2 regions of the Vagococcus xieshaowenii genome follow, and region 1 is predicted to be linked to the other one. Evidence: predicted binding sites of a transcription regulator. Region 1 holds the regulator's gene; the other holds the start of a gene.
The links. Region 1 encodes LexA, which represses DNA repair genes until DNA is damaged. Its sites were predicted from a motif close to CNAACANNTGTTNG; they were not measured.
Positions count from the first base shown of each region.

Region 2: a site for LexA is predicted at 1,833-1,846, ahead of E4Z98_RS05480 (Y-family DNA polymerase). Genes of this name have one in related genera too.

Region 1 covers NZ_CP038865.1:824,923-828,355, reverse strand. Annotated here, with positions in the region: gene tkt (transketolase) at 1-1,099, opposite strand, end outside; gene E4Z98_RS04055 (DUF896 family protein) at 1,194-1,445, opposite strand; gene lexA (transcriptional repressor LexA) at 1,590-2,207, shown strand; gene E4Z98_RS04045 (hypothetical protein) at 2,286-2,486, shown strand; gene galU (UTP--glucose-1-phosphate uridylyltransferase GalU) at 2,519-3,433, opposite strand, start outside.
Region 2 covers NZ_CP038865.1:1,131,905-1,135,337, forward strand. Annotated here, with positions in the region: gene E4Z98_RS05475 (hypothetical protein) at 24-413, opposite strand; gene E4Z98_RS05480 (Y-family DNA polymerase) at 434-1,783, opposite strand; gene E4Z98_RS05485 (YtxH domain-containing protein) at 1,910-2,491, opposite strand; gene E4Z98_RS05490 (DUF948 domain-containing protein) at 2,517-2,966, opposite strand; gene E4Z98_RS05495 (mechanosensitive ion channel family protein) at 3,126-3,433, shown strand, end outside.

The sequences.
Region 1 (3,433 bases):
CTTGGATCATTTCACTTGATGTTACACGACTTGCTTTAGCTGCATCTGCTTCTTGATAAATAGGCATTTCAGCATCCCAATTTTCTGGTAATTCATTAGCAAAGCCAGCTAATAATTGTGCCGCTAACTCTGGATATTCAGCTTGATAAGAGGCAAACAATTCGTTCCACTGTGCTTCAGCTGCTTCACCGTTAGCATTAATTGTTGCTTCAAAACGTTCTTTTGCTTCAGTAGGGACTTCAAAGGCTTCATATTCCCAGCCATAAGCTGCTTTAGCTGTTGCAATTCCGTCCATACCAAGTGGAGCACCATGAACTTTATTAGTCCCTGCGTTTGGCGCACCAAATCCGATAACTGTTTTTACTTCAATAATAGTTGGTTTGTTAGTTTCAGCTTTCGCTTCATCAATAGCTTTAGAAATAGCTGCTAAATCGTTGCCATCTTTCACTAAAATATGTTGCCAACCTGTTGCTTCAAAACGTCCTTTTACATCTTCACTAAATGATTTGTCTAAATCACCATCTAAAGAGATATCATTTGAGTCATATAAAACAATCAATTTATCTAATTTCAAGTGTCCTGCTAAGCTAATAGCTTCTTGAGAAATACCTTCCATCAAGTCACCATCACCACAAATAGCATAAGTATAATGATCCATCACTTTATAATTAGGACGGTTATACGTTGCTGCTAAATGTGCTTCTGCCATTGCAAAACCGACACTCATTGCAATCCCTTGTCCTAAAGGTCCTGTTGTCGCTTCGATACCATCTGTATGATGAACTTCAGGATGTCCCGGTGTACGACTTTCCCATTGACGGAAATTTTTAATATCTTCAATTGTCACATCATACCCTGCCATATGTAATAAGCTATATTGTAATGCAGAACCATGTCCAGCAGACAAAATAAAACGGTCACGGTCAATCCAGTTTCTTGAAGTCTTTGGGTTCACTTTTAAATGTTTTGTCCATAATGCATAAGCCATTGGTGCAGCTCCCATTGGTAAACCGGGATGCCCAGAATTTGCTTTTTGAATCATATCCATACTTAATGTACGTAATGTGTTAACGCCTAATTCATCAATTTTATCGAACAACATGATCATCTCCTATGTTTTAGGTTTTTTTTACCTTTATTACATTTTACTATTTTTTTACACTATACGCAATGTTTTTTTGTAAACAGTTTCACTAATCTTCTAAATGACGACCATGAATTTGTTTATCTTTTTGAATACGTTTTAACTTATCAGGCGTTACATCTGTTCCTTCTTGGTCCACTACTTTCATGCCTTCGATATGATGACGCATGCCACCTCTAAAAACTGTTAAGTATTCTTCTCTTAATGCCTGTTGTTCTAAAATTTCTTCCTTTGTTAAACCTTCAGCTTTTTTCTTACGTGCTAACTCATTAATTCTAGCCATTTTTTCTTTTGATAACATTTTCATCAGTCCTCCTATACAATTACCTATTTTAATCGATATTGTCATAAAACACAAACCTCCAACTTACGAACGTGTGTTTGATTACTTCTACTTAATGTGTTAGAATTTAACTAATCAAACTAACTACTAGGAGGATTTCCTGTGACGAATAAAAAAGAGAATCGCCAATTAAGCATTTTACATTATATACATGAAACCGTAGAACAACGTGGTTATCCACCTACTGTCAGAGAAATATGTGAAGCAGTCAATTTATCTTCTACTTCTACCGTTCATGGTCACTTAGCGCGACTAGAACAAAAAGGATTATTATTACGCGACCCATCCAAACCACGTGCTATTGAAGTAACTAAGTTGGGATTAGAACTATTAGGTATTCAACCATCTACTATTCCTGTACTTGGAACAGTAACTGCGGGTGAACCTATATTAGCGGTTGAAAATGCCTCTGATTTCTTTCCTGTCCCGCCAGAATTCAAAAATGAAACCAGACCTTTATTTATGCTAACCATACGGGGCACTAGCATGATAAACAAAGGTATTGTTGACGGCGACTTCGTCATTGTACGTAAACAAGAACAAGCTAGCAACGGGGATATCGTCATTGCCATGACAGATGAAGATGAAGCAACGTGCAAAACCTTTTATAAAGAAGACAATCGTATCAGATTACAACCTGAAAACGATGCACTTGATCCCATCTATTTAGAGTCATGTACTATTCTAGGAAAAGTCGTTGGCCTTTATCGTTCTTTTTAATAATAACCCTTTACAACACGAACAAATGTTTGTATAATAAAAACAAGAACAAACGTTCGTATCAAGGAGGAGTTATTTATGACTGGTATTAGACGATTATTTTTTATTTTTTTCACCTTGCTTACAGGTATATTTTTAGGCGCATTTGGCCTTAAATTAGCCCTTATTATTTCAATTCCACTATTTGCCACACTTATTATTTTGTGGGACGAAAAAAAGTATGAAACACGACAACAACACGTTACTTATTATCAACACCACTATTATGAAGACTACTAAAAAGGAACGAGGCTAAGCCTCGTTCCTTTTTCTTATTCCGCTTCTTTTTCTGATACATTTTCTGTCCTACTATTTTTTTTATCTTCTTTAGCTAACTCTTTACCTAGTTCGATAATAAAATCATGTAATTGATCTTTCACTTCAGCGTGTTCTAAACCATACTCGATACTTGATTTTAAGAAACCAAATTTATCTCCTACATCATAACGTTTACCCGTAAATTTATGACCAAATACGCGTTGTGTTTTATTCAATTCATCAATAGCATCTGTTAATTGAATTTCTCCACCTGCTCCTGGGGCTTGTTTTTCTAATAAATCAAAAATTTCTGGTGTAAACAAATAACGGCCGATAATAGCTAGGTTACTTGGTGCATCTTCTGGCTTAGGTTTTTCAACAAAATGATTCACGTTGTACAACCCATCCTTCACTTCGCTTTCTGGTGCTATAATCCCATACTTAGAAGTATCTTCATGCGGCACTTCCATAACAGCAATAGTAGATGCTTTTGTTTCATTGTAATTATCGATTAGTTGTTTTGTTAAAGGAACCTCATCCGTCATAATATCATCACCAAGCATGACCACAAACGGTTCATCTCCCACAAAGGCTTTTCCTAAAGAAACCGCGTGGCCTAGTCCTAGTGCACGAGATTGGCGGATAAAATGTAAATTAATACCAGTTGTTGCTTCCACGGTTTCTAATAATTCCCATTTACCTTTTTCTTTTAAGTTCATTTCTAATTCTAAATTTGAGTCAAAGTGATCTTCTATAGGACGTTTTGCTTTTCCCGTTACAATTAAAATATCTTCTATACCAGAAGCTAACGCTTCTTCAACAATAAATTGAATCGTTGGTTTATCTACAATTGGTAACATCTCTTTAGCCATAGCTTTTGTAGCAGGTAAAAAACGTGTTCCTAATCCCGCTGCTGGTATAATGGCTTT
Region 2 (3,433 bases), 310 kb from region 1:
TTTACTGATGATTTGATTTTATACTAATTTTCTTTTGATTCAATTATCTTCTCAATCAATTCAACATAACGAACATCTTCCCACATAAAGGCGCGCTCCTCTATGACAAAGTAATCTGTATAGTATTCACCTTTAAATTGCCCTTCAACAGGCTCTACAAAACGGCCTAATTGATCACGAGCGTTTAAATAAACGGCTACTCGCTTATTTTTCAAATATGCTTTTATCAATACGTCATCTATCTCATTGGGTGACATTAACGGTTTACTTTTAGTTTTCTTTTGGGAAAATTGATTATTTTTTTCAATACTTGTCGTGAGTTCCTCCATTGAAAAAGAAGTCCCCCATTTCAAACCAAAGGGACGATCTTGATAATCATTATAAGGAATAAATTCCTTTTTAGTTCGCTTCAATTCATCTCATCCTTAACTTTCTATTCTAATCCACCCATACCACCTGCATGACCTCCAACTAAACTAGAACGCGCAATAGCCCGTCCTCCTTCAAGCAAGCTATTGGCATGAATAAGTGCTCGAAAGCCATGTTTTTTTCTAATAGCATCTACTACATCATCCACTTGTACTCGTTTAATTTGGCTTTCTGGTTCTTCAAATAAATTCAATTGTAACGCATGCGTATAGATTAAGTCACTTGCTTGAATCGCCACCGTTCTTACATGTTCGCAACGATAAAACTGACGGAATATACCTAACAAATAGCGAGCTAACTCGCCACTTGTATTAGTTGGACGAATCTTTAATTGCTTTCTAAAGCCGGTTTTACCATCATCGCTAAGATAGCCTAAAGAAAAACCTATTGTTAAGCAAATCACCTGTGACTTCGCACCCAAACGTCTAAGTCGAGTGCCGACTTGATCTGCCATCTCAGTTATCACGATTTCTAACTCTTTAGGATCATGATAATTACGAGGTAATACTTGAGAATTCCCAATAGACTTAGATAAAGGATGGTATACTTGTCCCAAAAAAGTCCGATCAATCCCCCAAGCGTGGGCATATAATTGTGTCCCAATCACCCCTAATGCTTCTTTTAACAGATAGTAATCAGCATGTGCCAAGTCATAAAGATTATAAATATTTAACGCTTGTAACCGACGCGTAGTGCGTTTGCCAATCCCCCAAAAATCGGTTAAATCTGAAATCTTCCATATTTTATTAGGGACATCTTGATAACGCCATTCCGCTTTCATATGCCGATAATATTTAGACTCATTATCTAGAGCCAATTTAGCAAGTAATGGATTGTCTCCAATCCCAACTGCCGTATAAATACCTGTCTTAATATATACCTCACGCTGAATTAAGCGCGCCATTTCAAAAGCTGAGGAAACATGATACATTTTCATCCCCTCTGTCATATCCAGAAAACTCTCATCTACTGAATAAACATGATGATTGTTATCATCAGCAAATTGTTTATAGATAGCATTTATTTCTTGATTTTTTTCCATATAAAGACGCATACGAGGAGGGGCGATAATTAAGTCATCAGGATATGGGTAGGGTAGGTCTCTTGCTCGTGAAACATTAGAAATACCATAAGCTTTTTTGGCCATAGGAGAACTGGCTAAAATTAGGCCACTACCACGTTCTTTAGGATTATCACTAGGATAACTCATGACAACAAGCTTGGTTTTTAACGGATTTAGACCACGTTCAACACATTCAACAGACGCATAAAAAGACTTACAATCAATACATAAAATATCTCGTGAAGGCTCTTTTTCATAATCAAATATCGGATTCTTTTGACAATCATTCAATATAACCACTCCTTTTACACGCAAACATTTGTTCTTACACACTTCAATTAGAACATACGTTCGTATTTTTCGTCAAGTAAAAACAAAAAAAGATATGACCCAAAATTGGTCATATCTTTTTTGAAATTATCCTAAGTGATGATTAATATCGTCTTTAACATCTTCAGTTGTTTCTTTAGCTGCTGTGACAACCTCTTCGGCGACATCTTTTGCTGTATCCACTGTTTCATCTACAGTATCCTTAGCATCAGCTACTAATTCTTCTGTTTCAGATTTATCAAAAGCAGACTTAACTCCATCTTTAACATCCGCTGCCATATCTTGGGCATGATCTACTGCTTTACCAGACATTTCTTTGACATCCAGAACAATGTCTTGAGCGCCGTCAACTAAATTGTCTAAACGTTCTTCCCATTCAGATTTTTCAACTGTTTCTTTCAAATCGTCTGCTAATTCTTCAGAGTTCTTTTTTAATGTTGATAATGTTGAATCTTTAATATCTTGTGCTTTTGAAAGAGCTTTGTTACCTTTTTCTTTTGCTAGTTGTGTATAGTCTGATGATTTAGCTTTTAAATCATCCATTTGTTCCAACAATTCTTCACGAGTTTCTTTTCCTGCTTTTGGTGCCATCAATAATGCTGCCGCTGCTGCCGCTGCTCCACCGATAATTGCGCCTAATAAGAAGCCACCATTATTCTTTTTACTCATAAAAATCCCTCCTATAAATAATAAGTTATTTTTTCTTTCTCAATAATTTAAAAGCTGATTGGCCAACTTTAGTGACAACAGATGCTTTCACTGCATTACCACCCATCACACCAAGTTTATTGGCAACATTTCGACTTGAGTTGTTAATACTTGAAACGCTATCCCCCAAATCTGCTGCTGCTTTAAACAAAGGTTGAATAGTCTCAACCTTACCATTGACATCATTTAATAAATCATTGCTCTTAATTAATAATTCTTCCACTTGATGGCTTAAAACATCAACATCTTTAGCCACAAGTTTTAACGTACGATTACTTTCATCCACAATATCTTGCGTTTTTTTCATCGTTTTATTTGCGTTATCTAATGTTTCTTTTAATTTTGGTAATAATGTCATTAAAAAGAAGATTAGCACAACAACTAAAATAACAAATGCTATAGCTGCAATTAGCGCAGCCACTTCTGTTCCTGTCATAATATCTACCTCTTTTCCTTCTATTTTCCCTATTTTTAGCATAACATTAAGCCCAATTTTTCACAACTATTACCAATTATTCACGTTTATTTTTTACAATTATCTTAAGAATCTGATACACTTACATTATGAAAATTTTTATAGAAAGTGAGTCTATCTATGCTATTCTTAACTACTCAAACAGAATCATCTGATATCTTACTACAAGAAGACCCTGTTAAACAACTAAACTTATTAGCTAGCTATTGGCAATCAATTGATTGGTCGTCAATTTTATCTCTTGTCATCAACAAAGGCATACTCATTATTGTCACTACTGTATTAATTCTTTTAGTAAAAAAAATCGGTAATCATTTAATCAAGCAGTCTTTTCAATCTAAAAAATTCACTGAAAATCACGGTCAAAATCGAATTGAAACGTTATACTCCCTGACCAAAAATATATTCAGTTATATTTTGTTGTTCAT